DNA from 3 places in the Weizmannia sp. FSL W8-0676 genome. Region 3 is predicted to be linked to each of the others. Evidence: riboswitches for the same ligand, from Rfam matches in the RefSeq annotation. Region 3 holds a riboswitch; each other region holds the start of a gene.

Region 1 (3,283 bases), 1.2 Mb from region 3:
CGCGCCTCTGTGCATTTGCCGCTAAAAGAAGTTTGCGGCCTGCCTTCACTTAGGCGTGCGGTATTGAAAAATTGGTGATGGATCATTTTTGCCGGTGCCTGGTTAAGGAATGGCTGGTTTAGGTGGAAAAACGGGGCCGCTTTCCTTCACATAGAGGGCATCTGCATAAAGGAAGCAAAAATGGCGTTGTTCGTTCGCATAGAAACGCCTCAGCCCGTTTATTGTCAAAAACGGCTTTAAAAAAACAATTTGGGCAATGGATCCCTTGCCCGAACATGTTCCTTATTCTGCGACGCTTACGCTGGCGCTGGCAACTGCCCGCTTGTGTTTTCTGATTGTATAGAAAATGAGGATTGCCCATATTGCCACAATGGCTGTATAGGTAACGCCGTACCACCCGCTTCCGGCGCCGGCCATTTTTAATAAAGTTTGCACGTTGCTGAACACAATCATGCCGCTGACAATGACAGCCAGCAAATGAGCCGGCAAAATTTTAACCAGATAGGCTGCAATCGGTGCGGCGATCAGGCCGCCAAGCATGAGGGCGATCGTCCAGATCCAGTTAATCTGCATAGCGCCGAGGGATAAAAGGAAACCGATGCTTGACGCCAGGGATACGGCAAATTCACTTGTATCTACCGAGCCGATCACTTTCCGCGGTTCGATGTCATTTCTGGACAGCAAAGCCGGTGTGGCGATAGGGCCCCAGCCGCCGCCCCCCGTTGCATCAAAAAATCCTGCGACAAAGCCGAGCGGGATGAAAAATACGTTTGACCCGGTCTTCTTTTTAACTTTCAACGCCCCGCGCGCGTTGATCAGAAACCGGATAAGAATATAGAGGCCAAGGGCGATCAGAAAAATAGAAATGTACGGTTTTAATGTGCTTGCAGGAAGATGGCTGAGAACGGTTGCCCCGAGAAAGGCGCCGACAGCCCCGGGTACAACCAGTTTCCAAATGATCCCTTTATCGACATTCCCAAATTTCATATGAGAGACCCCGGAAGCCGCCGTTGTAAAAACCTCCGCCAAATGCACAGAAGCTGATGCGACAGCCGGCGCAATTCCGAAAGCCAAGAGGAGTGAGGTAGAAGTCACCCCGTAACCCATTCCGAGAGATCCATCCACCAATTGTGCGGCAAGGCCGACAAGTGCTAAGACAATTAATTTTTGCATGTTCATGTTCCCCGCTTTCTTCATCCATAAATTTGATTCATCCTGATGTAGAGGGATTATACGCATCAGGGTCTATCCTGGGTCAAACGGCCGGCCTTGCAGAAATTAAAAATCTTTCCGCCATTTTACGGAAAGACAGCGAGTAAAGGATAAGCGCTTATCTTTCAAAATGGTACCCATTTTGCTGGAATTGGCACCTTGCTGCTCGCTGCAGGTTGCCGGACTTCATTGGGCCAGATCCCTCCGTCGCTCTTGATAAGTGATTTGTTGTTTAAAATTTTATCAGAAAATAAATGGAAGTCAATATAATTATTGCAAGTTTTTTTATAGGATTTATACGAATGGGGGGATAAAGAAAAAACTCCCCATCAGATTACGCTGTGTCGGGAGTTTTTTCTTTACGCCGGATTGGTGTTAAAAAGCTTGTTTTAGGATGCGCGGGGGCATTATGGCTGCTTCTATTCAATAGTCCAACCGGGTTAGCGGTCCCGCCCATTCTGGCAGTTTGATACGCGCTATCCACCCGTGCCTGTCCCCTTCCCGTCCAAAGGAACCGGTTTTATCAACACAAGCCTATTCCTTTGCTTTGATTTTCAGTGACAGGACGACCAGCACGATTAAAATAGCGAGGCAGATGCTTGTACCAATCGGGTTGCCGCCGCCCAGCAAAAAAGACAGGAAAATGCCTGCCAGTGCAAGCAGTGCAATCCAGACCATGAAAGGGTACCCTTTTACACGGAAGGAAGGCAATTTTTCATACGACTTTCGGAGCCGCAGTTCGGCTGCACAGATGGCGATCCAGACAAGGACGACGGTAAATCCCGGGATGGTCATCAAATAGCTGATGACCTCATCCGGCGTAAGATAGGCCAGAATCACGCCGGCTAAAATAAACAGTGAGGTCAGCAAAATACTGGTGAGCGGGACGCCTTTCCGGGAAATTTTTAAAAAGGCGCGCGGCGCTTCTCCGGATTGCGCCATGTTGAACAGTGTGCGCGAAGTGGCATAAATGCCGGAATTGGCGGCAGAAAGAACGGCCGTCAAGAGCACAAAATTCATCACATGGGCGGCAGCGGGGATCCCGGTGCGGCTGAACACCTGCACAAACGGGCTTTCCACGGAAGAAACCTGGTTCCACGGGATAATGCCGCAAATGATCAGGATGGGCAAAATATAAAAAAGCATGACGCGGACAACGGTCTGTTTAATGACACGCGGCAGCACTTTTTCGCTGTCTTTCGTTTCCGAAACGGTAACGCCGATCAGTTCCGCGCCGCCGTATGAAAACATCACGATCAGAAAAGCGCTGAACGTACCGTGAAGCCCGTTCGGGAAAAACCCGCCGTGCGCTGTATAGTTGGACAGCATGGAAGATGTCCCGGGGAATAAACCGAATAAAATCAGCGCGCCAAGCAGGATAAAAACGATCAATGTGATGATTTTAATGCCGGCAATCCAAAATTCAAATTCGCCGTAGTACTTCACTTCAGTTAAATTGATGCCGACTATGAAAGCGGCGCAGAGCAAACTGAGCAGCCACAATGGCGCGTGGGGAACCCAGAATTGCAGGAAGCTCCCGGCTGCAAGCAGTTCCACGACTGTAACAATGACCCAGTTGATCCAGTACAGCCAGCCAATAATGAAAGAAACCCGGCTGCCGAACGCTTTGTGGATCAGATTTTGGACGTTGAGGCCGGGGTGGACAAGCGCCATTTCCCCCAGCGCTGACATGACAATGAATAAAAGCGCGCCGCCGATCAGGTAAGAAACGGCAACACTCGGGCCGGCAAGGCTGACGGTATCGGAGCTGCCTTTAAAAATGCCGGTTCCGATCATCCCGGCCAATGCGATGAACTGGACATGCCTTGGTGACAAGCCTTTTTGCAAATGATGTTGGTTTTTTTCCATTTCTATCAATCTCACTTTTCTTTTTTAGATAAACGCTTTTCAGTGCTAAAGCATTTATTCTATTTTAGCAGAAAAAAGGAAATATTGATATACAAAAAAATGGAATCGCCGGATGGCAGATGCATCCATATTTCACCAAAGTAAAATGTAAAAACAGCGGGACACCATTCATTGTAGTATCTCGCCGTTCTGTTTAAGTTTG
Region 2 (3,283 bases), 1.6 Mb from region 3:
GTTTTCCGGCAGTTTGCAGGGATTTTGTTAAAAAAGGTACATGTATCTCCCGCATGGAAAAAGAGCGGCCTATCAACAGGCACGCTCTTTTTCCCATTATTTTCCGATATGATTGCGGGCGAATTCATTCAACGCCCCGGCTTTGTCCGTTTTTTCCCAAGGCACATCCAAATCATCGCGGCCGAAATGCCCGTACGCAGCGGTCTGTCTGTAAATCGGGCGGCGCAAGTCGAGCATTTTGATAATGCCGGCCGGGCGCAGGTCAAAATGGGCTTCAACCGCCTCGATCAGCACTTCTTCCGGAACTTTTCCAGTCCCAAACGTATCGATGGAAATGGAAACGGGCTTCGCCACCCCGATCGCATACGCAAGCTGTACCTCACATTTTTCCGCAAGGCCGGCCGCAACAATATTTTTCGCAACATAGCGGGCGGCATAAGCAGCGGAACGGTCCACTTTCGTCGGGTCTTTCCCGGAAAATGCGCCGCCGCCGTGGCGTGCATATCCGCCGTACGTGTCGACAATGATTTTGCGGCCGGTCAGCCCGGCATCCCCTTGAGGGCCGCCGATAACAAAGCGGCCGGTCGGATTAATCAAATACTTTGTATCCGCATCGAGTAAGTCTGCCGGCACAACCGGTTCAATGACGTATTTTTTCATATCCCCCTGAATTTGCCCGGAACTGATGTCAGGATTATGCTGCGTTGAAATGACAATTGTATCAATCCGGGCAGGCTGGTTGTTCTCATCATATTCAACTGTCACCTGTGTCTTCGCATCCGGGCGCAAATACGGGATCACTTCATGTTTGCGGAGTTCAGCAAGACGGCGGGCAAGCTTGTGGGCAAGCGAAATGGGAAGCGGCATCAGCTCTTCTGTCTCATTGCAGGCAAACCCGAACATCAGGCCCTGGTCGCCGGCTCCGATTGCCTCAATCTCTTCATCGCTCATCCCGCCTTCGCGGGCTTCCAAAGCCTGGTTAACGCCGCGCGCAATATCCTCGGACTGTTCGTCAATCGATGTCAAAACAGCGCAGGTTTCCGCATCAAACCCGTATTTCGCGCGCGTATAGCCAATCTCTTTAATGGTCTTGCGCACCACTTTCGGAATATCCACATATGTATTGGTGGAAATTTCCCCCGTGACGAGCACGAGCCCTGTCGTGACGGAAGTTTCGCAGGCAACGCGGGCATTCGGGTCTTTTTCTAAAATGGCATCCAAAATGGCATCGGAAATCTGGTCGCAAATTTTGTCCGGATGGCCTTCCGTCACCGATTCCGATGTGAACAAATGCCGTCCTTTTAACATCCGCTTTTCCTCCTTATATTGTTACATATTGAAAACGGTACTCATACCCTAAACTCGATTCATTTTAAGTACAAAGCCAAAAATAAAAACCTTTCCCATTCATATGAGTGGAAAGGTTTTGACTTCAATCAATCGCGCCTTTCACTCTTATCGTTCAAGGAAACATTCCTTGCTGCAGGTTAGCACCTTTGCCTGGAAGTCAAGCGGCAGCTGCGTTGCGAGCGCATTGCCTGTTCCAGAGGCGGGTTGCTGGGTTTCATCGGGCCCGTCCCTCCACCAGCTCGGGATAAGAGTATCCGTTCAAAGTAAAATCATACGCAATTTAGCAGGCGCTGTCAATGCTTTTTTCACCATTTGCCCTTTTGCCCCCTGCATTTTTCCCGGGAAAAAGTATGTAATAAACGGATGAATATGTTATACTGATATCGTTTAAAGCGAAATAAGTTATTCAAAGGGGCGGTTTATGAAAATGGATCTGATTGGCGCTTCTGACGATTTAAAGTTTTTGTTGTCGGGGGAAAATGTGCGCATGCAGCTTTCCGTGCCGCAATTAATGGAAAAAATTATTGAACGGAAAGAAGCTGTGCTGACAACGGAAGGGGCCATTTCTGCTACAACAGGAAAATACACAGGAAGGTCGCCGAAAGATAAATTTATTGTCGTCGACTCCGAATCAAAAGACCGTGTCGACTGGGGCAAAATCAACCAGCCGGTATCTCCCGGCGTGTTCAACAGGCTCTATGAAAAAATGATCCGGCATTTAAAAGGGAAAGACGAAATTTTTGTGTTTAAAGGTTTTGCGGGTGCCGATCCAAAAAGCCGCCTTCCGATCCAGACCGTGAATGAGTTCGCCTGGCATAATTTATTCGCGCATCAATTGTTTATCCGGCCGGATGCGGAGGAACTCAATCAACACGATGCGCAATTTACCATTCTTTCCGCGCCGCTGTTTAAAGCAGACCCGGCGCTTGACGGCACGAATTCCGAAGCGTTCATCATGATTTCACTTGAACGCCGGATGATTCTGATCGGCGGAACGGAATATGCAGGCGAAATGAAAAAAAGCATTTTTTCCATCATGAATTATTTGCTGCCGCAAAAAGGCATCCTTCCCATGCACTGCTCCGCCAATACCGGGAAAAACGGCGATACGGCCCTGTTTTTCGGCTTGTCCGGGACCGGGAAAACGACACTTTCCGCCGATCCGGAGCGCGCGCTTATAGGGGACGATGAGCACGGCTGGTCCGACAGCGGCGTCTTCAATATTGAAGGCGGATGCTATGCAAAGTGCATCGGGCTTACAGAAGAAAAAGAACCGCAAATTTACCGGGCAATCCGGTTTGGGACCGTACTTGAAAATGTAGTCGTAGATCCGGTGTCCCGTAGGCCGCAATATGGCAACAATGCACTGACGGAAAATACAAGGGCTGCTTACCCGATTGAAAACATCGGCAATATTGCCCGTTCCGGCATGGCCGGCCATCCGTCAACCATTATATTTCTGACGGCTGATGCGTCCGGTGTCCTGCCACCGATCAGCAGGCTGACAAAAGAGCAGGCCATGTACCATTTCTTGAGCGGTTACACTTCCAAACTGGCCGGCACCGAACGCGGCGTCACGCGCCCGGAAGCTGTGTTCTCCACTTGCTTCGGCGCGCCGTTTTTGCCGCTTGAGCCCGCCGTTTATGCGGAAATGCTCGGAGAGAAAATTGGCAGGCACAACGTCCAGGTATTTCTGGTCAATACCGGCTGGACAGGCGGCCCGTACGGAACCGGTTCCCGCATGAAATTAAGCTATACGAGGGCCATGGTCCGGGCTGCGATAAACGGCAAACTGAAAAATGTGGAAACGCGGCAGGATGATATTTTCGGGCTGCACATCCCGGCCCGTATTGAAGGGGTGCCGGAGAAAGTCCTTTATCCGCAAGATACATGGGCGGACAAGCAGGCTTACCGTGAAAAAGCGTTCGAACTT
Region 3 (3,283 bases):
AAGGGTTTCAAAATATTCGCTTGGCATGCAGCAAAGGCTGCTATTTGGGATGTGCTTGATCAGTTCTTGTGATTTGCTATTGATGGACGAGCCGATGAATGGGCTGGACCCATCCAATATTAAACTGATAAGCAAATCCATTAAGCAACTTAGAGATGAAAATAAAATTGTATTTTTTTCTTCCCATATTCTGAACAATGTTGATGAATTATGTGATCGTGTCATCTTTTTAAAGCAAGGAAGAATGGTTTACGAAAGCAGAAAAAATAATCCGGACTTTAATAAATACATCATCATTAAGTTAGAGAATGGGAATGATGCGGATAAAGTTCTTTCCCTATTTAAAGATGAAGAAATTAAAAATGCCACAGCCAATGAAGTATGGGCGGAGATAGATTCGAGTAAAAGCTCCTTTGTGGTAAATCAGGCATTCGAACAAGACATGAAATTTAAATCATTTTTCATAGGGCAAAAAGGCAGCCAACTAATTTATGAGGAAATATACGAAGGTGAAGATAAATGGGGCTAATCAAATTAGAGACATTGCGATTCATTAGAAATAAAAAAAATTTGACTGTTTTTATTGCTGCTATTTTGATTGTTTTCATTTTGTTTGCAATTACTTTCGTGGGAGCAAAGAGAATGGACCCGCTCAATGAATATCAGGATAACAAATCCTCACTGGAAAATGCCATTTCACACATGGAATCAAATCCAAATAAGAGTGAAGCAAAGAAGAAAGCACTTGCGGGTTTGCAGGAGGAGTTACGCCTTCGTACAGAACAAATACAAGCTCATGAAGCAGGGGATTGGAAGCAAGAACTGAAATTGCAGATCGCTTTAGATAAAAAATTAATTGCTGGGATTAATGCCGGAACAATTGTTTTTGGTAATAAAAAAATTGTTCCGCAGACAGAAAAAGCAATACAGCTCAATACCATTCTGCTTAAACAAAATATTCATCCGGTAATAGAGTCGTTCGAAACCCCGGGTATTAACTTTACATATCGTATTCTTTTTTACGTATTCCCGTTCTTAATGCCTCTTCTCATTGCAGTTTTAATTGGTGATATTTCAACAAGAGATAAACAAGGCGGTATTAATCATTTTGTAAATGTTTTGCCAGTGAAGCTCAAGAAAATATTGGATGCGAGAATCTTCACTTCATTTGTTTACAGCCTTGCCATCACGATTGTTATCCTGGTTGTTGCGCTCATTATTGGTAGCATCATAAGCCATTTGGGGAGTTGGAAGTACCCTGTGGCGATCAATTTAAACGGGACAGAAGTATTGTGGATTTCAATTGCCCGGTTTTTGGGCAGATCGCTTTTACTAATCCTATGTCTTCTATTATTTATTTCTGTTTTCACGCAGTTTTTAAATACCTTTATTCGAAATCAATTGCTTCTGATGCTCGTTTTGGTGGCTTGTTTTTGTTTTGAGGAAATGATGAGCGGATTTAAGACAAAGTTGTATGCTGTTATGCATATCATCCCTTTTACATTTGTGGATGTGCCGAATATAGTGAATGGAGAAAGTGCAGCAAAATTCAGGAATGAGTATATCAATACTACAGACGGAGTCATTACGCTTCTCCTTTCATCTTTGCTGTTTTATTTTCTCACCATATGGATTATCCATAAGAAAAACAAAATTTAAAAAAAGCTTGACGAATCCGAAAAAAAGGGATAAATTGAACGTAAGCAATTTTTAGGTTCGTTGTGTAATTTCTTTTGCGGCGTTGATGGCAAATTTCATATTGGTGTTTTCTTATCAAGAGAGGTTGAGGGAATGGCCCGATGAAGCCTCAGCAACCTTCAATGCTTTTACGCGTTGAAAAGGTGCTAAGTCCTGCAAGTTATGGGATCATAACTTGAAAGATAAGAAGATGGTTCATGCACGAAAGGAATGGCCTTCTTCTTATTGGAGAAGGCTTTTTGATTTTAAGTGAGGGAGTGTCCATCATGTATCATACAGAAACAAAACTTGCACAAATCGGAAACCGCAGTGACCGCGTGACAGGTGCGGTGAACCCGCCTGTTTATTTTTCTACCGCTTACCGCCACGAAGGCATTGGGCAGTCAACCGGTTTCGATTATTCCCGTACCGGCAACCCGACGCGCCAGTTGCTTGAAGAAGCGATTGCGGATCTGGAGGGCGGGGACCGCGGGTTTGCGTGCAGTTCCGGCATGGCTGCGATTTTCACTGTTTTATCTTTGTTCCAGGCCGGCGATGAGTGGATTGTGAGTGATGATTTATATGGCGGCACCTACCGCCTGCTGGAGCAGGGATATAAAAAATGGGGGCTTTGTTGTAAGTACGTGAATACGTGCAACCCGGAAAATATTGAACAAGAAATCACCCCGAAAACGAAAGCCATTTTCCTCGAAACGCCGACAAACCCCCTCATGCAGCAGACGGATATCGGCGCAGTGGCTGAAATTGCGAAAAGGCACGGAATCCTGCTGATTGTAGACAATACTTTTTACACCCCGCTTTTGCAGCAGCCGATTAAAGAAGGCGCTGATATTGTAGTCCATAGCGCGACGAAATATCTTGGCGGGCATAACGACGTGCTGGCCGGTCTGATCGTGGCAAAGGGTGCTGAACTTTGCGAGCAGCTTTTTCTGTACCATAACGGTGCCGGCGCCACCCTCAGTCCGTTTGATTCGTGGCTTCTGATGCGCGGCATGAAAACGCTGGCGCTTAGGATGGAAAAACACGAAAAAAATGCAAAAGCTGTGGCGGCCTTTTTAAGCGCGCATCCGGATGTAAAAGATGTGCTATATCCGGGCCGCGGCGGGATGCTTTCTTTCCGTGTAAAAGAAGAATCATGGATTGACCCGTTTTTACGCGGCCTGTCTCTGATTACATTTGCCGAAAGTCTCGGCGGGACGGAAAGTTTTATCACTTACCCGGCTACACAGACGCATGCCGACATTCCGGAAGAAAAACGGATTGCCTCGGGCGTGGACAACTGCCTTTTGCGCTTTTCAGTCGGAATTGAAGATGACCGCGATTTGATTGCAGATATTGAAAAAGCTTTTGCCAACATTCACGAAGGGGTGCAAACACGATGACAAATGAAGATTATTCTTTTCAAACGAGGCTTTTACATAACAGCCACAAAATTGACCAGGTGACCGGTGCGGTGAGTGTGCCGATCCAGCATGCTTCGACATACCACCAGGCGGACATTGATCAGTTCGGCAAATACGATTACAGCCGCTCGCTCAATCCGACGAGGGAAGCGCTCGAGGATGTCATAGCCGAACTCGAAGGC

What was found. A riboswitch is a leader RNA that binds a small molecule or an ion and turns the genes downstream of it on or off. The one in region 3 is predicted to bind S-adenosylmethionine.
Region 1: it holds a riboswitch for S-adenosylmethionine, as region 3 does, so the genes downstream of both, NST20_RS13470 (sulfite exporter TauE/SafE family protein) here and NST20_RS02730 (methionine biosynthesis PLP-dependent protein) in region 3, are expected to answer to the same signal.
Region 2: it holds a riboswitch for S-adenosylmethionine, as region 3 does, so the genes downstream of both, metK (methionine adenosyltransferase) here and NST20_RS02730 (methionine biosynthesis PLP-dependent protein) in region 3, are expected to answer to the same signal.

Annotation. Positions count from the first base shown of each region.
Region 1 covers NZ_CP151954.1:2,722,733-2,726,015, reverse strand. The annotation lists gene NST20_RS13470 (sulfite exporter TauE/SafE family protein) at 283-1,173, opposite strand; SAM riboswitch class I at 1,328-1,435, opposite strand; gene NST20_RS13465 (amino acid permease) at 1,747-3,081, opposite strand.
Region 2 covers NZ_CP151954.1:2,188,061-2,191,343, forward strand. The annotation lists gene metK (methionine adenosyltransferase) at 97-1,308, opposite strand; SAM riboswitch class I at 1,453-1,601, opposite strand; gene pckA (phosphoenolpyruvate carboxykinase (ATP)) at 1,778-3,283, shown strand, end outside.
Region 3 covers NZ_CP151954.1:569,890-573,172, forward strand. The annotation lists gene NST20_RS02720 (ABC transporter ATP-binding protein) at 1-529, shown strand, start outside; gene NST20_RS02725 (ABC transporter permease) at 520-1,659, shown strand; SAM riboswitch class I at 1,768-1,887, shown strand; gene NST20_RS02730 (methionine biosynthesis PLP-dependent protein) at 1,965-3,080, shown strand; gene metC (cystathionine beta-lyase) at 3,077-3,283, shown strand, end outside.